Regions from separate parts of the Lysinibacillus parviboronicapiens genome, predicted to be linked through region 1. Evidence: riboswitches for the same ligand, from Rfam matches in the RefSeq annotation. Region 1 holds a riboswitch; the other holds the start of a gene.
What was found. A riboswitch is a leader RNA that binds a small molecule or an ion and turns the genes downstream of it on or off. The one in region 1 is predicted to bind preQ1.

Region 1 (15,364 bases):
TTAGTTTCCCTCAACGAGCTGGTGCACTTCGCCAATTCCTAACAAGTGTCCTAGGGCCAAATGATGATATCACCACTTTTGAATATACGAAGAAAAACAATAAGGAAAGTGGCCCTGCGCTAGTTGGTATTGAACTTGGCAACCGCGATGACTATGAAGGCCTACTAGCACGTATGACACAATTTGGCTTCAACTATAAAGAAGTCAATAATGATCTTCAATTGTTTGGTTTGTTAGTATAAGATATTTAGTCACACTTGCATTGAATGCGAGTGTGATTTTTTGTGGCTTCTTTATTGATCGAAACAAATTACGCTTTTATCGATAACTTTTGCTTATTTATCGTCCTACTTGTTAAAAATACCGACAAAAACGCCCATACCTCGGTATGAGCGTTTAAAATTATCCAAGCAGCGCGCGGTCGGAGTTCATTTTCTCTCCACGTATACGTTCAAATTCTGCCATAAGATCTGGAATTGTAAGTTCATGCTTGCGATCCTCGCCAACTTCTAAAATGATTTGACCTTTGTCCATCATAATGAGGCGATTTCCTAAGTCTAACGCTTGTTGCATATTGTGCGTTACCATTAGCGTTGTTAAGTTGTCTTTTTCCACGAGATGTTTTGTAATGCGTGTAATTAGTTCCGCACGTGACGGGTCAAGTGCAGCTGTATGTTCATCTAACAATAAAATCGATGGCTTCGTGAATGTTGCCATCAAAAGAGACAGTGCTTGACGTTCACCACCTGAAAGCAAGCCAACCTTGGCGGATAAGCGATTTTCTAAATTTAAGCCGAGCATGCCTAATGATTCTTTGAAAAATTCACGTCGTTTTTTATCGACGCCTACACGTATGCCACGACTCTTATTTCGAGAGTAAGCTAAGGCCAAATTTTCTTCAATGGTCATTGTCGGTGCAGTACCCGCCATAGGGTCTTGAAATACACGACCAATATAGTGTGAACGTTTATATTCAGCTAGACTTGTAACATTGTTACCGTCAATTAACACTGTCCCGAAGTCAGGTGTTAATGCCCCTGAAATCATATTCATCATTGTTGATTTCCCAGCGCCATTACTACCGATTATTGTGACGAAGTCGCCTGGTTTTAAATGAAGGTTGATATCAGCAAGTGCTATTTTTTCATCTGGTGTGCCTTCATTAAAAATTTTGTTAATGCCGTCTAATTTAAGCAAGACCTTTTCCCCCTTGCTCAGTGGTTTTTACTTGTGTGCGTTCTACAGCACGCTTTGCTTTACGTTTTCGTTCTTTGTTTTTATCCACAAACTGCGGTACGATAAGCGCTAAAATAACAATAATAGCTGTAATTAATTTCATATCCCCTGAATCAAGGAAATCTACACGTAATGCTAATGCTAAAATAATACGGTAAATAATCGCACCCGCAATAACAGCCAACGTCGTTCGCATAATTGTTTTTGTTCCGAAAATCGCTTCCCCGATAATAACAGAGGCAAGACCGATAACAATCATCCCTATCCCCATACTAACATCAGAAAACTTTGAATACTGTGCGATTAAAGCTCCAGAAAATGCGACAAGTGCATTTGAAAGACCTAGCCCAAGAATAATAAGTGTATCAGTATTCGCAGAGAAGCTACGAATCATACGTTTATTATCACCTGTTGCTCGGATAGCCAGCCCGACTTCTGTTTTTAAGAACCAGTCTGCAATAACTTTAATTAAAATCGTGATGAATAATACTACAATCAGCGTACTCCATGTTGACGGTACTTGCTGAATGCCGATGCCTTTTAATACGTTATTTAATGCAGCATCGATACCTAAATTACTCCAAAATGCTTGGAACTTCGAAAACAATGTTTCTGAGTTCAGTAGTGGAATATTCGGACGACCTATCGTATTTTCTGCAGTTAACCCCATGATACGTAGGTTAATAGAATATAAAGCTATCATCATTAATATCCCTGATAATAATGGGTTAATCTTCCCTTTTGTGTGAAGAATCCCTGTCATACATCCAGCAATAAATCCAGCAACAATTGCCACTAAAGTCGCTAAGATTGGGTGATAGCCTAGCAGAATCATCGTCGCTGCTGTAGCCGCCCCTGTTACAAAGCTTCCATCAACCGTTAAATCCGGAAAATCTAACACACGGAATGTTAAATACACACCAAGTGCCATAATTGCATAGATGATTCCTTGCTCCACTGAGCCAAATATTGCGGTAAACATAATTGAATCATCTCCTAAAATTATCGTAAAAAATGAAGATAAAGCGGGGACAATCCTCCCCCGCTTCACCTAAATATGATGCCACTTTGGGCATTATTTTTCTAAAAGCTCCGCACCCCAAGAATCTTTAATATCAATACCTAAATCATCAGCAACTTTTTTGTTCACTAATAATTTTAAGTTTTGTGGATATTGGGCAGGTATTTCAGCAGGTGTTGCTTCACCTTTCAGAATTTTCACTGCCATTTGGCCAGCTTCATAGCCAATATCATAGTATTCAAAGCCGTATGCAGCCAAGCCACCACGTGCCACCGAGTCAAGCTCACCTACGATCAGTGGTAATTTGTTAGCATTTGCTACATCAATGACTGACTCAAGAGCAGAAACGACCGTATTATCCGTAATGATATAGAAAGCATCTACTTTCCCAATTAGTGATTCAGCTGCTTGTTTTACATCTGCTGAAGTTGCTGCTGAAGCATCCTTTACTGCTAAGCCTTGCTCACCCATGACCTTTTTCACTTCATTTACTTGTGCTACTGAGTTTTGCTCACCAGCGTTGTAGACCATGCCAACGTTTTTAGCACCTAAATCTTTTAATAAGGCTACAGTTTTGTTAATTGTATCAGGGTGTAAATCGATTGTTCCTGTTACGTTTTTACCTGGTGCCTCCATTGACGCAACTAATTCTGCACCAACTGCATCCGTTACTGAAGTAAAGATAACCGGAATATCAGTTGTAGCAACAGCTGCCGCCTGAGCAGATGGTGTAGAGTTCGCAAAAATCAAATCGACATTTGCACTTACTAGATTGTTCGCGATTGTTGTATTTAAGCTGTTATCGCCCTGTGCAATCTGCGAATCATATTCTACCTTTAAGCCAGAATCTTCAATGGCTTTTTTGAAGCCTTCCGTCGCTGCGTTTAATGATGGATGCTCAACGATTTGTGTAATCCCAATTTTATATGTTTTATCATCTGCCGAGCCACTTTCACTTGTATTGTTCTTGTCGTCCCCCTTCGATTCTGTTGAACTAGAACCGCCGCTACCACATGCAGCAAGCATTAATACTAATCCAAATAATAGGAACGAAAGCTTTTTCATATTGCGCTTCACAAATAATCCCCCCCGACTTTTATCTCTATTATCTATCACACTTTACTCCAGCAAAGTGTGAACGTATCGCTATATTATCGTTATTATCGATGTTCGTCAACAACATTATGAATGTTCTGACTTTTAAATTTAACGTAATATTTTTCTTTTTCATTTAATTTGCCGCTTTAAACCGCTAAACTACGCCGTTTTTATAAATATAAATATTTTAGTAATCGTTCAAATTATTTTATGACAATTTTGCGAAGTTAAATGTTGGGCGTATTTTTTATTAAGGACTTTTATTTTTCTGACATTTGACTTCCGTCTAAGTTTTAGACTAAAATATTTATTTGTGTAAAAGCACCGTGGTTCGTAACCATCCCACGAAAAAAAAACTAAGGAGAAATGAATAGATGAAAGTAAAATTTTTAGCAGCAAGTGGTATTATTGCCGCGTTATACATTGCGGTTACTATGCTAGTGGCACCGTTTGGATTTACTGAAGTGCAATTCCGAGTATCGGAAATGTTTAATCATTTAGTTGCCTTTAATCCGCGCTTTGCCGTAGGGATTATTATTGGTGTGTTTATCTCTAATTTATTTTCACCACTTGGCATTTACGATTTAGTTTTTGGTGTTGGACATTCAATGATTACTTTAGGACTGTTCATACTGATTTGTAAATTTGTAAAAAATATTTGGGCACGCTTAATCATCAACACGCTGTTATTTACATGTACAATGTTCATTATCGCCTTTGAATTGAACTTAGCCTTAGAATTACCATTTTTCTGGACATGGATAACTGTCGCTGCAGGTGAATTTGTCGTACTAGCAGTCGGCGCACCGATTATGTATATACTGAACAAGCGTCTAAATTTCAAAGATTTGATATAACTTAATTTCAGTATCTATTAATAGAGACGAGTCTTCTCCAAGATTCGTCTTTTTTGTATTTATAGAACGAAATGAATGACTAGATTATTTTTTCTTATCTTGACACTATTCTGAAAATACCTTAAAATTCATTTCAATAATAAAGTGAAACTTTAATCAGTGAAGGTGATCTTCACGCCATCCTGATTATTAGTAGCACCGATTGGGCTTTTACAGGCAGTAATCTCCCGCCTAAAATTTTTCTCAGAATTTTAAAGTGGAAGTCATACTGCTCGTTCAAGCGGGATAAATGCTAGGAAGAAGAAGAGTAGCAAGACACTGTATTTGAAGAGAGCTGATGGTCGGTGCAAATCAGTAGTACATACTTGTGAATGGACTTCGGAGCAGCCGCATTAAATATGTGGACGAACTAACTCCCCGTTATAGGAGTCCCAAAAGCGCGCAATTTTTGCGAATAAAGGTGGCACCACGGTTACTCGTCCTTTTACTGAATGGATTGAAGTGACTTTTTTTATGGAGAAAATTAGAATAGAGGAGTCGAGTTAAGATGAGTACAGTAGCAGAGAAAAAAGGATACTTTGGGGAATTTGGAGGCAGTTTTGTGCCAGAAGAGCTTCAAAATGTATTAAATAATTTAGATGAGAACTTCCAGAATTATAAAGATGATGAAGACTTTAAAAATGAATTAGATTATTATTTTCGTGAATATGTAGGGCGCAAATCCCCCCTTTACTTTGCTGAAAACTTAACTAAGCAATTGGGAGGCGCAAAAATCTATTTGAAACGTGAGGATTTAAACCACACGGGTTCACATAAAATCAATAACGTCTTAGGTCAAATTTTACTTGCAAAACGTATGGGAGCTAATCGTGTTATTGCAGAAACAGGTGCAGGGCAGCACGGTGTTGCAACGGCTACTGCTTGTGCAATGTTTGGGATGGATTGCACTGTTTATATGGGCTTAGAAGATACTAAACGCCAAGCATTAAACGTATTCCGTATGGAGCTACTCGGTGCAAAAGTAGTGGCAGTTGATAAAGGGCAAGGACGCTTAAAAGACGCTGTAGATGAAGCATTTGCAGATTTAGTAGAAAACTACCAAACAACTTTCTATTTATTAGGCTCTGCTGTGGGGCCCCACCCATTCCCATCAATGGTGAAACACTTCCAATCAGTCATTAGCCGTGAAAGTCGTGCACAAATTTTAGAAAAAGACGGAAAGCTACCTGCTGCTGTCCTAGCATGTGTTGGTGGTGGTAGTAACGCCATTGGTGCGTTTGCTGAATATATTGCAGATGACAATGTTCGACTAATCGGCATCGAGCCTGATAAAGCCGCAACATTAAATGAGGGAACACCTGGTGAATTACACGGATTCAAATGTTTAGTATTGCAAGATTCTGCTGGTAATCCACTACCAACATACTCGATTGCTGCTGGTCTTGATTATCCAGGAGCAGGTCCTGAGCATAGTCATCTAAAAACGATTGGTCGTGCAGAATATGTAACAGTTACAAATGAAGAAGTACTAGAAGCATTCCAAGTACTTTCAAAAATCGAAGGGATAATTCCAGCCTTAGAAAGTTCGCATGCCGTTGCTCACGCACTAAAACTTGCGCCTACGCTATCTGCTGAAGAAAGTATTATCATTAACATTTCAGGGCGTGGAGATAAGGATGTTGAGCAAGTATTCCAAATGCTAAACAAATAAACGCAAAAAAGAGCGACTTCTATATATAGGAAGTCGCTCTTTTCAATACGTTGGGATGAATAGTGCTACACGAGTGTACTTAGTTTCGGGTAAATTTCTGCCACATTATCGCGTAGTTTTGCCTTAAGGAATTTACCAACTGAAGTTTTTGGAATTTCATCTAAGATTACGATATCATCCGGCACCCACCATTTCGCAAATTGACTTTCTAAAAAGGACAGTAACTGTTCACCTGTTGCTGACTTTCCTTCTTTTAATACAACGCACGCTAATGGGCGCTCTTGCCACCTCACATGTGGTATCGCAATGACAGCTGCCTCAAAAACGGCTTCGTGTGTCATTAAGGCATTTTCTAAATCCACTGAAGAAATCCATTCTCCACCTGATTTAATTAAATCCTTGGTACGATCTGTGATTTTGATAAAGCCATCTTCTGTTCTTACGGCAATATCACCAGTATATAACCAGCCATCGCGGTATGCATCGTGCGTACGTGCGTCACGATAATATTCGTGTGAAATCCATGGTCCTCGGAGACGTAATTCTCCCATTGTCACACCATCCCACGGTACCTCCCCACTCTCATTGACAATGCTTGATTCGATGCCAGCCATCGTCATACCTTGCATAGCACGTGACTCAATTTGTTTTTCAATTGGCCATTCTTCCATCCAAGACATGTAATTCGATAACGCTACAATTGGTGTCGTCTCTGTCATACCATAGACGACAATATAAGGAATACCGTATTTTTCTTCAAATGTGCGAATAAGGCGCGTAGGTGATGCCGAGCCACCACAACAAATCGCACGTAGTGAACGGATATCTCGCTCACGTTTTTCTTGCTCCTGTAACGCACCAAGCCAAATTGTTGGTAACTATGGTCTTTCTAGCAAAATAACTTTCTGCTCGTTTAATGAAATTTGTTAACACTAACGGTGCTTGCATCATAATAACATCCATCCCTTCATCTCATGAACTTTCCCAAATTTCTTGCAAAAATATTAACAGACTATTTTAACTGAATACTATTAATATTCTGAACACTATTATATTAGCACAATAAAGTTAATGCTATATATTCCACAAATTTTCTTTTATATGTAGATATATTGTATTTTTATAAAAGAGGCTGGGACAAAACTTTAAATTTTAAGAAAGAGAAGTAAAGGTATTAAATTTTTGCTATCTAAAATGAAAAAAATTTAGACGTTCTTCCTTTTGGCATAAATAAAAGTTAGAAGAGAGCACTAGTTGATGGTAGCGAAGGCGGCGACTCCTGTGGGATTAGCGTGACGCCTGAGCCTGTAGTCTCAGGCCACGCCCCCGGAAAGCGTCCACCGTAGTGGACATCAACGTTCACAGCAAAAAAGTGTTAGATCGACATCAGTCAATCTAACACTTTTTCTCTTTTGTCCCAGCCTCTTTCATTTATTATGAAATCGCCTTTGTTTGAAGCTTGAGTTTTAATTTCTCCAGCATATCTGCTGTCATTCTTGCTAAATCGTACTCTGTCTGAAAGCCCCATTCCGTTTTTGCGGCTTCAATATTTAAAGAGTTTGGCCAACTATCAGCAATGGCTTGGCGTACAGGATCAACCATATAGTCCATACGGAAATGTGGAAGATGTTTTTTAATTTCAGCTGCAATTTGTGATGGCTCAAAGCTCATAGCAGTTATATTAAAGGCATTTCGATGAATTAATTTCTTACTATCCGCCTCCATTAAATCTACAATAGCCTGTAATGCATCTGGCATATACATCATATCCATGTACGTGCCCTCTTTAATGTAAGAAGTGTACTTACCTTGCTCAATTGCTTCATAGAAAATCTCTACAGCATAATCTGTTGTCCCACCACCAGGAGGAGTCACATAAGAAACCAGACCTGGGAAGCGCACACCTCGTGTGTCTACGCCAAAACGATCAAAATAATAGTCACATAATAATTCTCCGGCTACTTTGTTTACACCATACATAGTTGTCGGGCGCTGTAATGTATCCTGTGGTGTATTATCCTTTGGTGTTGATGGTCCGAATGCACCAATAGAACTAGGCGTAAAAAATTGTAAGTTCAATTCACGTGATACTTCTAATGCGTTCATTAAACCACCCATGTTCAAATTCCAAGCGAACAAAGGATTTCTTTCGGCAGTTGCGGATAATAAAGCCGCTAAATGCATCATTGTATCTGCTCCAAAGTCCTTTGCTAAATCGTGCATTCTTTGTCCATCCGTCACGTCCAATACTTCGAACGGACCCTTTGTATGATCAAGCTTTCGAATATCTGTAGCTAATACATTGTCCTCTCCATAAATACCACGAAGCTTTTCCACTAGTTCAGAACCTATTTGACCAAGGGCTCCTGTAACCATAATCTTTTCCATATCTCCAAACCTCCACCTGTGAACAATTGTACTTACCGAAAGTACAAAATTTCGTATATAAACATTGATTTAATAACACTTTTGCTGAATTTCATTATAAAGTGTTCATATTAAAAATACAACATCAATGTTTATAACTTTTGGAATTTTACCGTAACACCCCTTATTATTAGTATATGGATTCGGAAAAATATTGTTCCGCACTAAGAATATAAATACATTTGTCCTCTCTAAAAGAACAAATAGTTTACTTCACATAAAAAAAACCTTCTTTACCGTCTATACCGCAAAGAAAGTTCTCTATCATCTCAAGTTATTAAATTAAAAAACGCTTTACAGCAATTTGTAATACCTTAGATACTTTTCGTAATTCTTTTATATAACTATGAAATTGCTGCTGAGCGGCTAATTGATCTGCCGTTAACGTTGCTACATGTTTAGTGGAGGCAACATTTGTATTAGAAAGTGAGGTTAGCATCACCGCATCTTCATTCACCTTTTTCGTATGCTCCGCAATTTCTTGAACTGTAGCCGAGACTTCTATTATATAAGGCTTAATGGTATGTACTTTTTCTAAAATATGATTAAAGCTAATTGCTGTTTGACCCGTTACATTCACACCTTTTTCAGTCGCTGTTAAAACACCCTCCATCATTTGTACAGCATAGTTAGAATCTACATGGATATTTTGCACAATCGACGTAATCGTCTGTGTAGAAAGGACCGTTTGTTCGGCAAGTTTGCGCACCTCGTTCGCAACGATTGCAAAGCCCTTACCGTGCTCTCCCGCCCTAGCAGCTTCAATCGAGGCATTCAACGCTAGTAGGTTGGTTTGTGCTGTGATTTTCTCAATTACTTCTACCATATGATCGATACTTGCCGCGCGCTCAACAAGGTTAAAAATAGCTGTATTCGATTTTTCTACTGCAAGCCTAATGGCCTGTATTTGTGCTAAATTTGCTTGGACAATTTCTGTTCCACTTTCCGCATCACGTGCAGTGTCATGAGCAAAACTCTCAACAAGCTGAACCTTCTCTAAAATGACCTGTACACCAGTTAGTACCTCTTCCAAAGAAGCTGTATTGGAGGCTAATTTTAAAGTCGAGGCACTTGTAGAATTAGAAATGTTTTGCACATCCTTTGCAATTATAAGCGTAGTTGTTGAAGATTGTTCAGACGATACTTGCAACATTGCTGTCATTCCTTCAACCTCTTCTGCACTATTTGTAACCGTATGAAGTAATCGTTTTACCTCAGTAACCATCTGATTGTAAGACAGCACAACCTCCCCGAGCTCATCATGTGCCACGTAGCTCGCATTCGCCGTGAAATCCCCCTGCTCAGCACGTTTTAATAATGACTTTAACTGTCGTGTTGGTACGTTAATCGCCTTTGTAGCAATAAAACCTATAATGATTACTAATAGTACAACGAATAAGCAAACACCACCGAGTAACCAATAACCAAATTTCATATCCTTTTGGAAAGCTATCTGCTGTTCCTCTGCTCTCTGCACTAAGTAGCTTTGTGTTTCTTCTAATAGGACGTGGCTTTGCTGGCTAACCGATAAAAATGATTGCTCATTATTATCCAACCGCTGATAGTTTTCGATCATTTCCAGTTGTTGTGCAAGCAATGTTTTATACTTTTTCACCTGATGATCCATCTTTTTATCGATGTCTAGATTTTCTAATTGACCTAAAGGTTTCTCAATATTTTTGAAAATGGCTGCCAACTCTTGTTCACTACCATTAGTATCAACTAAATAATCTAATTGTCTCTGTGCTTCCTCTACCTCATTCAACCAGCCAATGGGTACAAGACCCTGTGTATAACTTTCGCTCGCATGCCATGACATTTTTCGTAAATAATCTACACTAAATACTCCTAGTAATACATTGGAAAGTACACAAACAATCATTAGAACAAGTAGCTTATCTTTCACCTTTATGTAACGAAAAAAATGCATCATCTTCGGCTCCTTCTCCAACTCTTACCAATAATGATAGTATGAAGATATAAAGCCAGTGTTATGTTTTTGTAAAAATTCCTCGAAGAATTTTACGTTTTCCTTAACAAGCAACCTTCCACACATTTCCATCGTTGTCTATCTATATACACTTTTTCATTTAAGGGGGGTGTTTGCATGATGCAGCTCAAGAAGTTGGATGGCAGTTTGGTCGTTAGTTTATTTTTGCTCGGTGTAATTAGTTGCCTTTTTGTACATTCAGGTAGCGTAGTATTTGAACAATATACAAGTTCATTTATTATAAAACAAAGTATTTTTTATCTTATCGGTTTTTCAATGATGTTCGGGGTGGCAATGCTTGATATTGAACAATTGAAGAAAATTGGTTGGCCATTTTACGGATTAATGGTTTTATTGACAGTTGGGTTAATTGTGGCACCAGAGAGTATTGCACGAACTGTAAATGAAGCTAAGTCCTGGTATCAGATTCCATTTTTAGGTTCTCTACAGCCATCGGAATTTTTGAAATTTGCCTTTTTAATAGTTGTTGGTAAGGTCATTGTCGCTCACCAGGAAAAGCATGTGCGCCCTTCATACTTAACAGATTTAGCTCTACTACTTAAAATTGCACTTATTGTTATTCCACCGACACTTGTTGTTTATAAGCAGCCTGATACGGGCATGGTTATGTTGTATATGGCGATGATTTTACCGATGATTTTCTTTTCTGGTATACACACAAAATTACTTGTAGCCTTTACGACTATTCCAGTGGTTATTGTGAGTACAGTCGTTATTCTTTATGTGCAATTTAATGATTTCTTTACGGAAAAACTATTAGGAAAATTATCAGGACATCAAGTATCTCGTATTTACGGATGGCTACAACCCTATGAATATCCCGATTCCTCTTTTCAAGTACGACAGGGCTTTTTAGCAATTGGATCTGGTGAGTTTACTGGGAAGGGATACTTAAACAACGATGTCTACGTACCAGAAAAGCATACTGATTTCATTTTCTCTGCTATTGCTGAGGAATTTGGTTTTGCAGGTGGTGCCTTTGTGATTATGTTGTTATTCTTTGTCATTTATCGCATTGTACTTATTACTGTCCAAGCAAAAGACCCATTTATGGCATTAATGGGGGCTGGTATTTCTAGTTTATTAGCTTTCCAAATTACACAGAATATTGGTATGACACTCGGCTTATTACCAGTAACAGGTGTAACATTGCCATTTTTAAGTTATGGAGGGAGCTCACTGCTATCCAACTTTATGTTAATGGGCATTGTAATGGTGATACATAAATCCTATAACGGGTACATGTTTACTTATAGGAAATAGGAGGAACATATGGACAGTACTTTAAAAAAGCGCATTTTATTATTACTGCTATTAACTGGCGCTGTTTTATTTATACTTATACTTCGTCTAGCCTTTCTTATGCTTTAGTGAATGTACATTTGTCTCCTATAAAAAAAGCTGTCCTTAGTACCATACATCTGGTGTTAAGAGGCAGCTTTCTGTTATTGTTTTAGATGGTGAATTTCTTAAGTTTTATTTCATGACAACGCCACTATATAATCCAGGTCTACGGTCATCATAAACAGGAATTCTACCTCGTACTTCATCGACGATTGAGAAGTCAACATCTATAACAGCCACTTCTTCGTCCTCTGCACCAACCCACAGCACCTCTCCCCACGGCTGAATAATCATGGATTGTCCGTTGAAGTTTTCCACCTTTTTCGCTATACGGTTGATTGCAATGACGAAGCATTGATTTTCGATGGCACGTGCTTGTAATAATGTTTTCCAGTGATCAATGCGTGGTGTTGGCCACTGTGCAGGTACAAACAAGACTTTTGCGCCGTCTAATGCATGGGCACGTAACCATTCTGGGAAGCGGATGTCATAGCAAATTACACCTGCCGCCTCAATATCGCCAAGTGCAAAGCGATTCATTTCATCACCCGCTTCTAAATATAAATGCTCGTCCATCAAGCGGAATAAATGTGCCTTACTGTATTCTCCGACCTGCTTCCCTTTGTTATCAAACGTATACATTGTATTGTAAAATTTGTCGCCCTTTTTCGTTGACACCGAGCCTCCAACAATATGTACGCCAAGCTCTTTCGTTAAACCTTGTAAAAATGTTTTTGTGCGCTCGCCATCGACGTCCGCAAGCTCTGGTAATTTTTCAAGCGCATAACCTGTATTCCACATCTCTGGTAGTACAATAATCTCTGCACCGAGACTTGCAGCCTCACGAATCTTTTTTTCTGCGCGTGCGAAATTTTCTTCTACTTTGCCAAAACCTACGTTTAATTGAATACAACCGATTTTCATTTTTCATTCCCCCTCTAGACAATATGTAAAAAAAGTAATAGTTTTTAAGATTAAGGTATACAGAACTCTAAATACTTCTAAAAGCGTTGATTTTACTGCGTTTTAGCTTTTCTATATTTCATTATACTACATCTAAAAGTATTCTAATTTAGATTTTTTCATTAAGTTGGTCGCTTTTTGGTCGCCCAAAATCGCCTGTTTTTTTCTAAGACTACCCCTAAAAAGGTGGTCTTTTTTTCTCTCCGCACAATATACCCAACTATCCGTGAACCTTTAAGAACAGGCTTATTAACATTTGTGGAAGATTTTCTAAACTGCAGTTCTTCATATTCATCCTGTAAATCAAATATTGTCATTTGCCCCTGTTGCTCCATGTATTCAAAGTGTGTCATACCTATTCCCCTCTCTCTATACAATAGACTGTTTAAAAATTACAAAATAAATAAATACTAAAATTATAAGGGGGAATCGCTATGAACCGAATGGAATAACCCCTTTTTCCAACCCCTCTAGTTCATAGCGATTACCATTCAATCCAGTTTTCCAAATTAGGTCTATTACATATTTCCGCTCGACTATCACATTCTTTCAGCCAGTTATAGAAAGGTACTGGACGTTCCTTGCGCACTTTGCCCTCCACAGATGGTGATTTAGTTACCTTATTACTTAATCACTCCACAGCCTTGTTATGTGTCCCTACAAATACAGCTCTTAATGTCCTTGTTACAGTAAAAGCTTAACAATTATACAATCTTAGCTGTGATGAAGTAGCTATATTTTGAATATATTGGTATAAAATTGCCATAAAAATACCTATATGTAAATGGTATACTGAATTTGCAAGTACTAATTATAACTACGGAGAGGAATTTTTCTATGTCTGAAAACAAGCAATTTATTAAGGATGTTAATGAAAATGATGTGAAATTTTCCGTTATTATACCCGCTCACAACGAAGAAAAGTACATTGGGGGATGCCTCGAATCAATTGCAAAAGCTGCACAACTTTATAATAATCAAGTTGAAGTAATTGTTGTGCTTAATCGTTGTACAGATAAAACAGAGGAAATTGCAAAGTCATACAATTGTGTAACATTGATAAATGAAGATAAAAATTTATCCAAGATTAGAAATGCTGGAGCAGCATTAGCAAAAGGTGAAATTCTAATTACAATTGATGCAGATACTCGAATGACAGAACACTTGTTATCAGAAGTTGAAAAGCACCTAGCATCTAATCAATATATTGGAGGAGGCGTAAACGGAAATTTTGAAAGAGTCTCGCTTGGAATCATTGTTTCGACCATGCTATTGATTGTTCCCTTATTGTTTAAATATGGATTGATTTCTGTAGGGATTTTTTGGTGCTATCGAAAGGACTTTCAAGCAATTAATGGTTTTAATGAGAAGATGCTTATGGCTGAAGATGCTGATTTTGCAAAACGATTAAAACAATTGGGTAAAACAAATGGAAAAAAATACGGAACAATAAAGAAAGGTATGATTACTTCTTGCAGGCGTTTTGACCATTATGGGGACTGGATTTTACTTAAACGACCTAGTATGATTTTAGCTTATCTAAAAGGCAATAATCAAAAAGCTGCAAATGAAGCCTATTATGACGATCAAGCAAGATGAGAATGAGTAAACCCAATTGTTTATATTAAAACAGATAACTAATATTGGTTGTCTGTTTTTTTATATGTACTTTTATCTTCCGATTTCCTAAAATGGTAATATCAAGGGAGTAATAACAAATGAAAAAACTATTTTATGTAGGGTCATTATTAACCATGCTACTTGTTGCATGTGGAGAGGAAAAAACTGCTACTCCTAAAGAGGTAACTCCTACTGTAGAAGACAAAGATGCTACCACAGTTGAAACAACTGCAGCTACAGAAAAAACATTTATTTTACCTGAATCACGGGCAGGAGACTTTATCGATAAAACTTTTGGTGATAAAACAAATACTAGTAAAAACCGAGTTGAATCTATTTCTAAAGATGCATATAGATTCAAAGTTGTATTAAATAGCGATAAAGATTCAATTGCAGATGTGATGCGCACAGATTTAATGTCTAAATCTGCTGAATATTTCAGGAGTTATATACATATAAGGACATAAAACCTACTATATCTATTGAATGGATGATGCCTTTAGTTGATGTATACGGTAATGAACAAGATCAAATTGTTTTAATAATTGTCTTACATAAAAGTGAAATATCAAAAATCAATTGGGTAAACTTTGATTATAATAATTTCGAAAAAGTAGCTATTACGTATTTTGAACATTCTGTACTGAGCAAATAAGTGGCTTAAATAAGTGGCTTTTTTATATGTACTAATGTAAGTATTTTCCATAAAATGAAATTACAAATATCTGTAAAAGGTGAATGGGATGGATACAATCGCAGAAACGATAAAATTAGCTGGATTTGGAAAGAAGAAAATTATGGCTAAGCAGATTCAAATGTTTGATGATAGACTAACGGATCAAGGCGAAACACTTCTAGCTGTATGTGCATAAAGGTAGAGCCCAGCTGTATGTTACGGACAAACGCATCATTTTGCATGAAATCAAAGGCATCACATCAAACGATGAAAGAAGCATCCCCTTAGCTTCAATAGCAGTATCAACATTTCAAATAAGCTTGCGTACTCTACTATTGAAATTGTATCTACAGGTAACAAAGTTATCATTGACGATGTGCCAGCACACATTGCAATGGAA
Region 2 (15,364 bases), 1.6 Mb from region 1:
GAAAGTCTCCAAGCTCAATATCGTTATGCTGCTCGTAAAGGAGCTATCGGTATCTTTGATGTAAAGGATGTTTCTTTGGAATCAGGCGTAACATATAAGGTAGTACCGGTAAATAATTGGGCAACTTCCACAAATGTATTTTTTCTAGCAAAATAATAAAGGCACTGTAAAGGCTGGACAAAAGAGAAAAAGTGTTAGATTGACTGATGTCGATCTAACACTTTTTTTGCTGTGAACGTTGATGTCCACTACGGCGGACGCTTTCCGGGGGCGTGTCCTGAGCCTGTAGTCTCAGGCGTCACGCTAATCCCCCAGGAGTCGCCGCCTTTGTTACCATCAACTAGTGCTCTCTTCTAAATTTTTCTTCATTTTAGATAACAAAAATTATTTAATAATACCTTTGCTGCTCTTTCTTAAAATTTAAAGTTTTATCCCAGCCTCTATTCTAATCTGTCGAAGCGCTTATACCTTAAAAATTTTTTGCTAAAATTTTAAACTTTTTTAGAATTCGTTTATAGGGAATTTAGCATTACGGACTAAAATAATAGGAGAGCTACAAAAGTTTTAATGATAGAGGCGTGATTAGCACAACATCATCATCTAGAACTAAATCAAGTAAAGTCTATTTAGGTGTGTAGATAAAATGAACGACTAGGACGAGACGTAAAAAAAGGAGACTATGCAATGGGGAAGTGGATGAGGGGAAGTATCATAGGAATGACATTCTTGCTTCAAGGATGTTCCTCCTATCATGAAGCAGAATTACTAAAACTACAAAAGGACAGTGAAATAATGAGCGTTGAATTAAATGAACAGTTGCTTCAAGCAGCGGCACAAGGTGAAGTCAGTATAATACAAGATTTACTTAGCAAAGATATAGATATTAATGTGCAAGATGCTAACAAACGAACGGCAGTTATGCTTGCAACGTATAACAATGACGTTGAGATGGCAACAATGCTTATTGAAGCCGGTGCAGATGTTAATATTCAGGATGATAGGCAAAATAATCCTTTTCTCTATGCAGGTGCCGAGGGCTATCTTGAAATTTTGAAGCTAACAATAACAGCTGGTGCAGATCCTTCCATCACAAATCGCTAGGGTGTACGGCTTTAATACTCGCCTCTGAACATGGTTATATAGACGTTATTCAAGAATTACTAACAACTACAGAAGTAGATGTAAACCATGTGAATAACCTTGGATGGACAGCTTTAATGGAAGCAATTATTTTAAATGATGGCCGTCAAATACAGCAACAAGTAGTTCAGTTGTTGATAGATTATGGAGCAGATGTCAATATACCTGATAACAAAAACATTTCACCATTACAGCATGCGCAAGCGAAGGATTTCCATGAAATCCTGCAACTATTAAAGCAAGCTGGGGCAAAATAAAAAATTGATGACAAAAAGGAGTCGTAGAATGAACAACAAGATGAAATTTATTACACCACTACTTTTAGGCGCAACGCTAACATTAACAGGATGTAACTTTCTAAATAAGCAAGCAGAACCAAAGCAAGAGCAAGCGCAACAGGAAGCATCACAACAAGCAAAAGAGGTTGCGCAAATTATGGAAATACAAGCGCTAAATGCTATAACATTACAAGTAACATTTTCTGAACCACTACCAGAAGAAGCTGTTAAAGTAGAAAACTTAGATGCTATCCAAAAAGATTATACATTCAATCATAATTTAGGTATTGTCAATGTACCTCGCTTAAAAATCGGTTCAAAAAGCACGTATATTTTCCCAGTGACAGTCCAACAACCTGACACGACATATACGTTAAGCTATAAAGGTGGAGAAGCACAGATTTTTGAGGGCAGCGATGAAAAAATTAATGTCAGTCAAACAAAACAGGTCGCAAATGATACCTTTGAAATCGAATCATTTAAAGAACAAGGTGTAACCGATTATTCCAACATTATTGAAGCCTATAAAGATGCGAGAGGCGATCAATCTTTCCTAGTAAATGATGAAAATAAAGATGAAAGTGGCAAGCAATATCAAGTCATCTCCTCTTTAAGAGACCGTGTGGTGACATTGACTGCAGAGGATGGTGAAGAAATGCAAGCGAGTTACGTTTTGTTTACACAAGCTGCTGATCGCAGACAAGCACCAAAATTCCGCTTACCCGAAGGACGGACATTAAGGCCAGGTATGCAATATACTGTGACGTCTGATTGGGCAACCGTGAATAACCCAACTTTTACAGCAACAGAAATCGCGCCATTGACAATCAAAGCGGTGGAACCAATTGATGATAAATCATTGCAAGTTACGTTAGATAGAGACCCAGGTATGGAATTATTTGCTGGACGCAGTGTAGAATTACAAGGGGATGATGGAGAAAAAATCCAAGCGCAATATCGCTATTCTTCACGAAAAGGCGCTGTCGGTATCTTTGATGTAAAAGAAGGCACTTTAAAGTCTGGCGGCACTTATCAAGTAGCGCCACTCAACAACTGGGCTACTGCAGCTAATATAACGTTAAAAGCAAAGTAAAACGATGACCTAAAATATTGAAAAACCAGCATCGACATATGGACTGTCCCTCCTTGTTAGACACGTTAGAATAACTGGGAACAGTTCAACATGTTGAGCTGGTTTTTGTCTGTTGAATTTTTGAAATAAGTCTTAGTGCAGAAAATTTTAAAAGTTTATTGATAAATGACCTATAAATAGGTTCAGCCAAAATCCAGTTACATGGAAGTGTTTTTCTTACAGTACAGTGATATCTCGATGCTCTGCAATGGTTTGTAAAAAGTAACGCATTGAATTGGTCATATAGGCATCTTTTCGCCGTATAAATACAGTTGAATTGCTGCCATATTTTTTTGGAATCGGATGACAAAATACCTTACTAGTTGTGGCAAGTTGATTGACAGCAGATTGCGGTACGAGTGTAATGCCGAGGCCAAGGGCAACACTGTTTATGATAGTCTCGAGTATGTTAAATTCCATAATCCTTTTTGGCAGTAAACCTTCATCTTTAAGCCAGTGTTCTAGCTTAGAACGATAACCACAACCTTTATTAGAAACAAGGATGGGTGTTGTTAAAAAATCATCTTTATGAAAAGTTTTGTTTTGCGTCACAAGAACGAGTTTTTCCATACAGACATCGTATTGTTCTAAATGTGGATGTTTGATAGGACCTGATATAAAAGCACCATCTAATTGGTGATCGGTTACTTCTTTTATGAGTTCTTCAGTCAAACCCGCTTGTAATGATAAATCGACATTGGGGTAGTCCTTATAGTAAGCCGCTAGTATGGTTGGTAAGATACTTACGATTTCAACTGTACCAATTTTTAATGTACCAACAGGCGTATGACTATCTAGAAATACTTGTTGTAATTCTTCAACATCCAATAGAATTTTGTTAACGTAAGTAAGCATTTTTCTACCATCTTCATTCAATAGCATGCCTTTTTTATGACGATAAAAAAGCTGTGTGTTGAGTTCGTTTTCTAAATGCTTAATACGTGCTGTGACGTTGGATTGGACATAGTTTAATTCCTTTGCTGCACTGCTGACGCTTCCTAGCGTGGCAACGCATTTGAAAATTTGTAAGTCTCGTAGTTCCACTGTGTAATCCTCCTTGATAAGCTATCATTATAAATGATAGTTTATATCACTTTCAATCATTTTACGTGATGCTATTTCTTTTTTATAATTCTCATTGTGAAATAGATAGAGAATACATAGAAGCGAGGAATAGTAGTGAACAAGAGTAAAATGATACTAGGTGCGATTGCCTGTTTAATTGCAAGTATTTCATGGGGCGCAATGTTCCCAGTTGCAGATCATGCGCTAGAATATATCGATCCATTTTATTTTTCAACCATTCGATATGGAGCGGTATCGATTGCATTGATTATTTTATTATGGATAAAAGAAGGTAAGAAAGCATTTCAATTAGAAGGGAAAGGGAAACTGCTAATCTTTTTCGGGGTGATGGCATTTACTGTCTACAATGTGCTTGTTTTCTTAGGGCAGATGCTAATGGGCAAATCTGGTGTTATGGTAGCGTCTATTATGGAGGCACTAATGCCAATGATTTCGATTGCTATTCTATGGGGATATAAAAACGTCAAGCCCAAAAAGTATATGATGATAAGCATGGTCATTGCATTTGTTGGCGCTATGTTTGTAATTACAAAAGGCGATATGGCTTTCTTTCTGACATTGAAAAATAATATAATGCCGCTCGCATTTATATTAATGGGAGTTGTGGGATGGGTTATCTATACGATGGGCGGGCACTCATTTCCTGAATGGTCGACACTCCGTTATTCAACATTGACTTGTGTATTTGGTACAGCCGTAACAGCAATATTAACGATGATAGGGACAATGCTAGGATATGTGTCAGTACCAAGTATGGGAACAATCGCAGTTGTTAAATACGATTTATTGTTTATGATGGTTTTACCGGGAATTGTCGCGCTACTTTGTTGGAACTATGGTGTGAAAATTTTGTCCTCCATTAATGGCATCTTATTTATCAACTTCGTGCCGATTACTACATTAGTCATTATGATGGTACAGGGGTATGCTATAACCATTTTTGATATTGTAGGAACATTGCTCGTTATTACAGCCCTTATCCGAAATAATATATGCCAGCGTCAAGAAGTAAATAAGGATATACAATTTATACAAGAGAGACAATTGCGCAGTGCTGGCTGATAGTACATGTTTTGGAGGAGCTTTTAATGTTAACTAGTTTATCGTTTTTCTTTGCTGCTGGCATTGCCTGCGAGCTTGTAGCCATCAATCGGAATGGCCGTAGAAAGATCAAACAACAAGAAGAGATGATTCTACTTTTAAGAGATTTACTACAGCAAAAAGAGAAATGAAATTAAAATAGGAATTTCAAGAAATCTGTAGACGGCAACAAAATAGGTGCACAATAAAAATGAACTACACTCAACAATGGGGTAGTTCATTTTTTTAGTTGCTTACTTTTCAATACATTATGTAGCGCATTTGATCTTTAAAGCCAGCCTTTGTCATTGGCAATTTGAACGGCTTGCTGTCTGGATTCTACATGTAGTTTCTGAATAGAGGTCGATAAATAATTGCGAATCGTTCCTTTTGTTAAAAATAATTTTTTGCTGATCTCACTGGTTGTGAATCCTTCTTTAACAAGCTGGAGCACAGCCATTTCTCGTTCATTTAGAGGATTTTGCTCTTTCATAAATAACGTAGCGGCTAAATCTCTACTCACGACCTTTTCGCCATTCATTACTTTGCGTATTGTTTCGATTAAATAATCAATCGGTTCATCCTTTAATAAATAACCATGGACCTCACAATCCATTGCCTTCTGTAAATACCCTGGACGAGCGAAAGTTGTGACGATCATCACTTTGCAAGGTAGTTTTGCATTTTTAATTTTTTCGGCAAGTTCTAGCCCTGTCAAATTCGGCATTTCGATGTCCAAAATACAAACATCAGGCACATCGCTCTGTATGCATTGCCATGCTTTTTGACCATCAGAAACTTCTGCAATTACTTCAATGTCATTCTCGAATGACAGCAATGAAGTTAAAGCGCCACGCAACATTTGTTGGTCTTCGGCTAATAATATGCGTATCATTTAAGGGGCTCCTTTCGATAGTGTTGGAAAGGTAATTTTAACGACACAATGGTTCCGCCATTAGTAAAATTATCAATCGTTGCAGTGCCTTGCAGGATTGTCATTCGTTCCTGTATAGATGATAGGCCATTGCCAAGGCCTTGATTTTCTAAACCTATACCGTCATCGATTATGTTTAGCGTATAGATAGGGTCGAAATAGTCGATTTCTACAATACAGGACTTTGCTTGACTATGTTTGAGGATATTTGTTGTAGCTTCTCGAACACATAAGGCAAGCATGGTTTCTTCTACACTTGATAATAGTATTTTGGGACAATTGTTCGATATGTTAATGGCGATATCAGCTGATAGCAGCAGTTTTTCACAGTGTAAAAGTTCACTTTCTAATGAAACGAAGTTCATATCAGACACTAACTCTCTTACTTGTTTAAGTGCTGTCCGCGTTGTGGCTAAAATATCTTGCAATTCGCCTTTTACTCGGGATGGATCTTTATCGACTAATTTAGTTGTCAGCTCCGTTTTTAATTTAATCATTGTGAGGGTGTGGCCAATCGTATCGTGGAGATCTCTCGCGATACGTTGTCGTTCGTGCTGTTTTACCAGTTGCGTATTGACCGTTGCTAACTCAACTTTTAAGTTTTTTGCTTTCTCTATATAGTAAATCAGCACGGGGAAGACAAGTTGAATTAGCATAATAGGAAGAATAATCGGGTCGTCTATTTTGAATAGCTCGCCTGTTTCAACCCATAAAACAACGATAAACATCAAGGCAATGGCTAGCATTGCCGAAGCAATATGCCATTTGACTTGTGCTCTCCCGATTAAATCTGCGAACGTAAATCCGAAAAATAGCATGATAGAACCTTCGTAAATTCCAATTATTGCAACGCTAAAGAGTCCTGTTAATGTTGCCAGATGAAGGCGCCAATCTCTATACCATAAGGCAACATAAAATGCTGTTAAGAATGTTATGAGGACAATTATTTTTGCTATGACTGGTAAATTCGAGTTCGAGCTTAATACTATGAATATCAAAATAATAATGGATACTACATCGATAATTAAATATTGTTTTGCTTGCTCTTTAGGATAAATTTTTATACATGACACCAACCCTTGTTGATTATTTATGTGCAACGGCTTGCACAGCATGTTTTCGAAGCCATTCCAAAGGTCCATAATGAAAATGTTTTAGACAAATATGCGCAATGAAGAGTTGGAAAAGGGACAGAGTCATCCAAACGACAATAATTTCGAAGCTAGAAAGCTTTCCACCTAAACCAAAGCCCCAACCATAGAAAATAATAGACGACAGTACATTTTGTAAAACATAGCAACTTAAAGACATTTTACCAACTTCTCCAAATCGTTGCCATAGCCAATCTGCTTTCTTATACTCTAACATTTTACCTAACATGCCAATATATCCAATTGATAGCAGCGGTGCAAATAAATAGCGAACAGGGAAATCAAATGCTCCTCCAGGAATGAAAATAAGAAGATTCAACGGTACACCGATATAAACCCCAATAGCAAATAACTTTTTACGCATGTGACGTCCATGTTCATTTTGAGAAAATACGCCAGTTCGCATTAACTTTACGCCCATTAAAAATAAGAAAATATTCATGGGAATAATAAAAATGGCCTCCGTTCTAAAAAACCAAAAATTCGTTAAACGATTGTGGATTTGTTCAAACCAAGTACCATGTTGATATATACTGACGATCAAATCGTTGCCAGGTAAAGACATATTTGCGCCTAGTAAGACACTTACTAAAATTAGCAGAATGATAAGTGCATGAAATCCACCAACTAGATATAAAGCCCGATGAATGGCTTTATCGCCAGCCTTTACAATAAAGGCAACGATGATGGCTGTCACAGCGTAACTCATCAAAATATCATATTCCATGACCAATGTGAAATGGATAAAACCTTCTACAAACAAGAACAAAATAGTCCAAATATAGACACCTGGCCATGCATATCCTTTTCGAATGAATTGCTGGTATTTCAATTCTAGACCAACTCCGAACATAATGGTTAACAGTCCTAAAAGCTTTCCATTTACGAAAAATAATACGAGCATTCGTAGAAAATCATCGAATGACCACCAACCTGAATAGTTACTTGTTGTAATGTAAGTTAAGTCTCCGAGATAAGCAAAAATCCAAATATTTGTACCCAATGTACCCAATACCGCAAAGCCTCGTAAAATGTCGATTAGCGGTAACCTTTGATGAGCTTGCATCATTCTTATCACTCTTTCTATGTTTTCTTAAGAAAAATGATAAAGTGCAACAGAGAAAAAAACTATTCACAGCAGTCAAAAGTTCTTTATGACAGGTGTCATAAGAACTTTTGTGCGCCCAGCACGGACGTAATCTATAGGGTGTAAGTCCCGAACTGCGAAGACAGAATGGCTGGTTAGCCAAGTACAAGGGTGTCCGTGTTGATGTGGAATCTGTTGGAAATGGACGGTAAATCTCCTGTCTGAGGAACTAGAAGGGGAGTTATGAATGGATAGCAACATAAAATCTTTCTGTCGACGGCCATATCGAGTAAAAGAAGCAGATGAAGAGAAAGAGTACGTTCTTACCTGGTGAAAGGAAAAACAAAGTACACTTTGTAACCTGCTCAGTGATAAACGATTGGGATAGGATATGGAGAACGTATCATATGTAAGTGAGGTTTTTCTTTTTAAAAAAATATTAATCGTTTAAAGCTCTGTACGCTAAAATATAGGACGGTATAGGCGGCATGAGACACTTGCGGGATAAGCGAGACAGACGAGACCCTGCACAAAGCGAAGCATAGGAGGAGGCTCGCCGTCGCCCGTGGAAAGCGAAAGCCAGAGCGCTAAATCCAAAAAGGTAAATACTTTTTCAGTGCCCGCGTATAACAGTGGTTTTTTCGAAAAAGCATTTATCGGAAGACTTTATTTAAAAATTTTCATTTGACGTTTTCCACCATATTCTATATTATGATTAAAGAAAAGAATGCCCGGACTAGAACGGGAGAGGTTCATAGCTGATACCCTCTATAAAAAACTATGGAAACATGACAATATGCCATGTCCATATCGGACGTGGCTTTTTTATGTTTTTACTTATGTTTTAATAGAATGATTGGTGATGCCTCTCTTGAAAAGTGTTGGGAAACATTTTACGAGGAGGTTTTTTTATGTCTGGCCGAAGCCATGAAGAAGGACTGAAGGATTTAACATTATTAGGTAATCAAGGTACGCAATATGCATACGAATATGCACCCGAAGTATTGGAGGCAATAGACAATCTTCATGCCAATCGAGATTATTTCGTCAAGTTTAATTGTCCAGAGTTCACTAGTTTATGTCCACTTACAAATCAGCCTGATTTTGCGACGATGTACATCTCATATATCCCGGATAAAAAAATTGTGGAAAGTAAATCACTGAAATTATATTTATTTAGTTTTAGAAATCATGGCGATTTCCATGAAGATTGCGTCAATATCATTATGAACGATTTAATTAAATTACTTGATCCAAGATATATCGAAGTGTGGGGGAAATTTACACCACGTGGAGGGATTTCGATTGATCCATGGTGTAACTATGGGAAACCAGAAACTAAATACGAAGAAATAGCGAATTATCGTTTAATGAATCACGATCTAAATCCAGAAAAAATTGATAATCGATAAAGTGAAACTTCAATCAGTGGGGGTTTTCTTCATCCCCCACTGATTGTTAGTTGAACCAATCGGGCTTTTACTGACCGTTAATGCGGGATAAATTTTGAAAATCTTATCAATGAAGGAAGAGGTTTTAGCTACCCTCTTAAAAAAAACTAAGAAGAAACAGCATTTTTCTTAGGGTGCTGTTTTTTTCGTTAAAAGGGAGTTTTTATAGATGAAGCAGGAAAAAGCAATTGTTGTGTTTAGTGGAGGTCAGGACAGTACCACTTGTTTGTTCTGGGCACAAGAACGTTTTGAAGAGGTTGAGGCGGTGACTTTTGATTACGGTCAAAGGCATCTTCTGGAAATTGAATGTGCAAAGGAGATAGCAGCGGAACTTGGTGTCACGCATCACATTCTTGATATGTCACTCCTGAATCAGCTTGCTCCTAATGCATTGACACGACAAGACATCGAAGTAGAAGACGGAGAAGATGGCGGGCTTCCATCTACTTTTGTGCCTGGCCGGAATTTGCTCTTTCTTTCATTTGCGGGCGTTTTGGCGAGCCAAGTTGGAGCCAAGCATATCGTAACTGGTGTTTGTGAAACGGATTTTAGCGGATATCCGGATTGCCGGGATATTTTTATTAAATCTTTGAATGTAACGTTAAATTTATCTATGGACAATTCCTTTGTGATTGATACACCGTTAATGTGGCTGAATAAGGCACAGACATGGGCGCTTGCTGATCAGCTTGGGGCACTTGAGTTCGTTCGGCAAAGAACGTTAACTTGTTATAACGGTGTAATAGCAGATGGTTGTGGTGAATGCCCGGCGTGTAAACTGCGAAAAAAAGGGCTAGATGAGTATTTAAGCTTCAGAAAGGAGTCTTAAGGCATGTTTCATTTTAAAATTGTCGAGAAGCTCCAAAAAATAGATGAAGATATTCAAAGGAACCAATTGAACTATCATTCAAAACGTGTTCTCGTGAGCAAGGAATTTACCTTCGATGCAGCCCATCATTTACATGATTATGAGGGGAAATGCAAAAATCTGCATGGTCATACGTATCGTGCTGTACTAGGGTTAAGTGGGTATACAGATGAACGCGGTTTGATGATTGACTTTGGTGATATAAAAGAAATTTGGCAACAAAAAATAGACATTTTTTTGGATCATCGTTATTTAAATGAAACGCTTCCACCGATGAATACAACCGCAGAGAACATTGTAGTCTGGATTTACGAAAAGTTAGCAAAAGCCCTGCTTGATGAACAACAATCTAACGGAGCGCGTGTAGAATTTATCAAGCTGTATGAGACGCCGACAAGCTATGCTGAAGTGCGACGGGAGTGGATGGAAGTTGAGTAAGGTACCTGTTATCGAGATTTTCGGACCGACCATTCAAGGCGAGGGTATGGTAGTTGGACAGAAGACGATGTTTGTGCGGACTGCTGGCTGTGACTATTCCTGTTCATGGTGTGATTCATCGTTTACATGGGATGGCAGCGGAAAGCATTTGATTGTCCAAATGACAGCAGATGAGATTTGGTCTGAGTTGAAACGACTCGGGGGCAGTGGTTTTTCTTTTGTCACGATTTCGGGTGGCAATCCTGCACTCTTTCGAAATTTGGAAGCGCTCATTGCTATTTTAAAAGAAAACGACATAAAGGTTGGAGTAGAGACACAGGGAAGCAGATGGCAACAATGGCTATATGATATCGATGAACTGACGATTTCACCCAAGCCTCCTAGTTCCGGAATGACGTCAGACTATACAGTACTATCTGATATCCTCGGAAAACTTCAAAATCGAAACAGCAATCAGCATATATCCCTCAAAATAGTCGTTTTTAATGAAGAGGATTATGCTTATGCGAAGCAAATTCACCTTCGACATCCGACGATTCCCTTTTATTTACAAGTCGGTAATGACGATATTACGACGACTGATAATGCGCTGCTGATTAGCCATTTATTGGAGAAGTACCAAGCGCTAATTGACAGGGTGATTGCAGATGAGAAAGTAAGAGATGTCAAAGTACTACCACAGTTGCATGCCCTTGTTTGGGGAAATAAAAGAGGTGTATAGTTTTGCAACTGCAAAATTTTCTTTAAATTTACTTGAGGAGTACCATCATGAGAATATTATTTTATTTATTATCTATTGTCATTGCTAATGTAGTAACGGCAGCATTTGCGCCATTACAGTTTGGCATGTTTATCGTTCCAATGGGGACGCTGTTGATTGGGGCGACCTTCATTTTCCGGGATCTTGTGCAAAATAAATATGGTAGAGCAAAGACGTATTTGTTTATTATGACAGCTCTTATTTTATCCGCAGTGATTTCATTCATACTCGGGGATACACTACTGATTGTGGTGGCATCGGCCCTTTCATTTGTTGTCGCTGAAACAGCCGATACAGAAATCTATACCCGATTGAAACTACCAATGGCTTGGCGTGTGTTCTACAGCGGCATTGTTGGTGGATTTCTGGATTCCGCGATTTTCGTAGTCATTGGCTTGAGTCCGCTTGGAGCCGATATCCTGCCTTGGGAAGCAGTACCAGCCGCCATTTTGGGACAAATTATTGTAAAGACGACGATTCAAATGTTCGGTGCACTGATTTTAAATCAAGTTCATGTAATTCAGTAAAAACGCCTTACCTTAGAATGATATTTGGCTCTTTAAAATATGTACTTGACCGTATATGTCACTAAGAGCAGTAGCTTTTTTGCGGGCATAAGCTGTGTTAATGCAGTCGGCTTGCCTGTGCTTAGTATCAAAATAAAAATTTGTAGAGTACGAAGGAAATACCGTCGCGTTTAGGACGAACAAGATGAGGGATTACGACAAAGGGGAAGGGTAGTTAAAAACAGGGCTGATTCTACACGTTTTGTAGATCAAGCCCTGTTCTGACTATACCTTATTTATCAATACTTTCTTGGAGGAGGGGGATGTTAATTATGTTATTTTGAATATTTTTCTAAATCTCCACTCGCACGATTAACCATCGCTGCCATTTGTGCTCTTTTAACAAAATCATTCGGATAAAATCCGCCGTCTTCTTTACCGTTGATAATTCCATGACTACTTAGTTTTAAAATTTCTGAGTACGCCCAATGTCCCTTCTGTACATCATAAAAAGGTAAGTCATTCGTATTATCTAATGGGTAATCTAGTATTCTCGATAATATTGCTGATAATTGAGCTCTTGTAATTCGAGAATTCGGTTCAAAGACGTTTGGTTGCGGTCCATTAACAATATTATACTTATGTGCTAGTTCAATAGCCTGTTTTGCCCAATGGTCAGTTGGAACATCTGTAAAGTAATTAGGTACTGTTTCGTTTTTGTCTTTTAAACCAATCGCGTTTGTAAGGATAGTAACAGCTTGTGCCCTTGTTAGATCACCATTAGGGTCAAAAATGTACTCATTTTTCCCACTTATCCATCCCTTTCTATAAAGAGACATAATATCATTTTCAGCCCAATGATTTTCTGCATCTATAAAATTATGTTGTCCATTCGCCCAAGACATATAAAATTTCCATATCCCGTTATCAGCTTGCGTTAAATCCCAACTACCAGTTCCTCTTAAATTGTATTTCTCTACTAATCTTAATTTATATTTTAAAGATAAATCATTTTCATACCAAATAGTATAATTGCCCGTTGAAAGTTTTTTACCACCAATATAAGTTGGCAAATCGTTTTCTCTCACAGTGAATTTAGCATAAGCTGATTTTGAGGTATCATCAAAATATAGTGTTCCGTTATGATTATTAACTATGCTTTTTACAGATTTATTCGCTACACCATATCCACCTAATTCCTCGTCATCATTCCAAATTCGCCCGTAAAATGGTAAGCCTAAAACTACTTTCTTTGAATCAACACCTTGATTTAATAAAGATATAATAGAATTTTCAACAAATGATAAACTAGCGACAGGACCTACTGGACCACCATTCCAACTTTCATCATAGGCCATTAACATTAGGTAATCACTATATTCACTTAGTTTTAAATAATCATAAGAACCATGCCATCCTACCGTCCATCCATGTGGATTTGCAGCAACTGCTATAGATATTGTTTTATCATTCGGCATTTTTTCATGTAATAGTCTAATGAAATCTGTAAATACTTCCTTATCGGTATAGTTTAAATTCTCAATATCAATATCTATACCATCCAAGTTATTTTTTACTACAGAATCTACTAATTGAGTAGATAAAACTTCTCTATTTTTCATAGCCATTTGAGCTAAATTTCTATCCCAGTTGTTCGTAATATATGGAACGACTTTTAATTTTCTTTTGTGTAACTCTGCTATTAAATTTTTATCAATTGAAGATTTTAAACTACCGTCAGCGTTTAACTCATAGAATCCTGGCGTAGCTGTATTTAACGCACCTAAAGTCATATCTATATTTTCTAAATAGGAGCTAGAAGTTCCACCATATAAATAAGACATATGTATGTCATTTACTGAGGCATCAGCACTAAATGGAGAGGCTAATAATGTTAACAGAGCGGGGATTAGTAAATATTTTTTTAATTTATTATTCATACTATTTCTATTCATACCTTCCTATAAAAATGATTTTATGTACTTAATTATCTATTATTTGGATCAACTATATCAATTATAAAAATATGGGTTAATTGAGTTATTTAGGTTCATCAGAAATGTAATAATCATAAAATAATCCCTCTGAATTATTCAGAGGGATCATTTATAATTGTCATATGTGAGTCATCACAGATTCATAGTAAATGAGTATTTTTTAAATTAATTACAAGAATACGCTAATATAGCGGAAGATGGGAATGAAGCAAACGTGAAGTTTGGCCATATAATTCCTGTAGTATTCCCAGTTACACTTGCTGAGAAAACATACATTAAAAAGAGCTGACCATTCCGTAAGAGCACAATGGTCCATCTACCATCACAGCCAGCTGCAAATGCTGTTGGGCCTTGTGATTGTAACATACTTTGCGCCTGTGAAGGATTTTGACTTAGAAATTGAAATCTACTAATCATTTGTTGAGACGGTGCTGGTGGGTTCATTTGCCCCCCTTGGCCAGGTCTAGGTGTTCCACCTGGCATCCCGCCTGGGAACCCACCTGGCATTCCGCCTGGGAATCCACCTGGCATTCCGCCTGGGAATCCACCTGGGAATCCGCCTGGCATTCCTCCTGGGAATCCACCCGGCATCCCGCCTGGGAATCCACCCGGCATTCCGCCTGGGAACCCACCCGGCATTCCGCCTGGGAACCCGCCTGGCATCCCGCCTGGGAATCCACCCGGCATTCCGCCTGGGAACCCGCCTGGCATCCCGCCTGGGAATCCACCCGGCATTCCGCCTGGCATCCCTCCTGGGAATCCGCCTGGCATTCCTCCCGGCAACCTACCTGGCATTCCGCCTGGCATTCCTGGTATACCGCCCGGAAATCCTCCTGGGAAATTAACCATTTTATCGCTCCTTCTTTTTTAAATATAAAGTAGGTTATGATAACGCATCTAACGAGGCATGGTTAAAAGACCCGAGAAATCAAAGTAAGAACTATTATTTGGTATTGTCAGTGGAAATATTGAGGATCGAAATGAATGAAAGACGTTACTGTTAGTAAACCAAATTATGTTAATGGAGAAGCAAGTACAGTTATTCTAGAAAAGGGGCCAGAGTTTAAAGCGATAGTTGGAGTATTTTTTTAAAAAGCTCAGGTAATGAAGTAAAGCATTACAATTCTACTGTGGATGTCTTTTCGTTATAGACATTAGGAGCTAGTGAGTTGTCTGTTTGGGCTATCCATTTCCTGGCGTACATAAGCTTAAAAAATTATGAAAGCATTCTTTATCCATCAAACTAATAGTGATACGATAAAAACGAATATAAATATTGAAGTGAGGGGAATTTTATGTTCCTAGATAAACTGAAGAAAGAGTTAAATCAAAATCAATCCCTATTTATAGGAGAGGAAACAGCTTATCGTTCAGCCATTTTGATTCCATTAGTGCTGGTGAATGAAGAATGGCATATCCTTTTCGAAGTACGGTCATTCACCATGAGAAAACAGCC

Region 2: it holds a riboswitch for preQ1, as region 1 does, so the genes downstream of both, queF (preQ(1) synthase) here and C9J31_RS02665 (QueT transporter family protein) in region 1, are expected to answer to the same signal.

Annotation. Positions count from the first base shown of each region.
Region 1 is NZ_CP073713.1:518,999-534,362, reverse strand. Features, by position in the region: gene ilvA (threonine ammonia-lyase IlvA) at 1-242, shown strand, start outside; gene C9J31_RS02680 (ABC transporter ATP-binding protein) at 403-1,197, opposite strand; gene C9J31_RS02675 (ABC transporter permease) at 1,190-2,218, opposite strand; gene C9J31_RS02670 (ABC transporter substrate-binding protein) at 2,312-3,334, opposite strand; PreQ1 riboswitch class I at 3,676-3,721, shown strand; gene C9J31_RS02665 (QueT transporter family protein) at 3,730-4,212, shown strand; T-box leader at 4,498-4,699, shown strand; gene trpB (tryptophan synthase subunit beta) at 4,760-5,923, shown strand; partial or broken gene C9J31_RS02655 (AMP-binding enzyme) at 5,989-6,801, opposite strand; gene C9J31_RS02650 (L-threonine 3-dehydrogenase) at 7,358-8,311, opposite strand; gene C9J31_RS02645 (methyl-accepting chemotaxis protein) at 8,628-10,283, opposite strand; gene C9J31_RS02640 (FtsW/RodA/SpoVE family cell cycle protein) at 10,458-11,624, shown strand; gene C9J31_RS02635 (carbon-nitrogen family hydrolase) at 11,838-12,629, opposite strand; gene C9J31_RS02630 (hypothetical protein) at 12,791-13,021, opposite strand; gene C9J31_RS02625 (glycosyltransferase family 2 protein) at 13,506-14,267, shown strand; gene C9J31_RS02620 (hypothetical protein) at 14,387-14,755, shown strand; gene C9J31_RS23930 (hypothetical protein) at 15,032-15,160, shown strand.
Region 2 is NZ_CP073713.1:2,140,123-2,155,486, forward strand. Features, by position in the region: gene C9J31_RS10130 (hypothetical protein) at 1-64, shown strand, start outside; partial or broken gene C9J31_RS10135 (ankyrin repeat domain-containing protein) at 685-1,397, shown strand; gene C9J31_RS10140 (hypothetical protein) at 1,426-2,511, shown strand; gene C9J31_RS10145 (LysR family transcriptional regulator) at 2,728-3,594, opposite strand; gene C9J31_RS10150 (DMT family transporter) at 3,745-4,698, shown strand; gene C9J31_RS10155 (YrzO family protein) at 4,725-4,868, shown strand; gene C9J31_RS10160 (response regulator transcription factor) at 5,006-5,611, opposite strand; gene C9J31_RS10165 (sensor histidine kinase) at 5,608-6,723, opposite strand; gene C9J31_RS10170 (DUF418 domain-containing protein) at 6,737-7,870, opposite strand; PreQ1 riboswitch class I at 8,630-8,676, shown strand; gene queF (preQ(1) synthase) at 8,800-9,300, shown strand; gene queC (7-cyano-7-deazaguanine synthase QueC) at 9,509-10,168, shown strand; gene queD (6-carboxytetrahydropterin synthase QueD) at 10,172-10,645, shown strand; gene queE (7-carboxy-7-deazaguanine synthase QueE) at 10,638-11,366, shown strand; gene C9J31_RS10195 (VUT family protein) at 11,414-11,932, shown strand; gene C9J31_RS10200 (glycosyl hydrolase family 18 protein) at 12,247-13,851, opposite strand; gene C9J31_RS10205 (hypothetical protein) at 14,074-14,757, opposite strand; gene C9J31_RS10210 (NUDIX hydrolase) at 15,204-15,364, shown strand, end outside.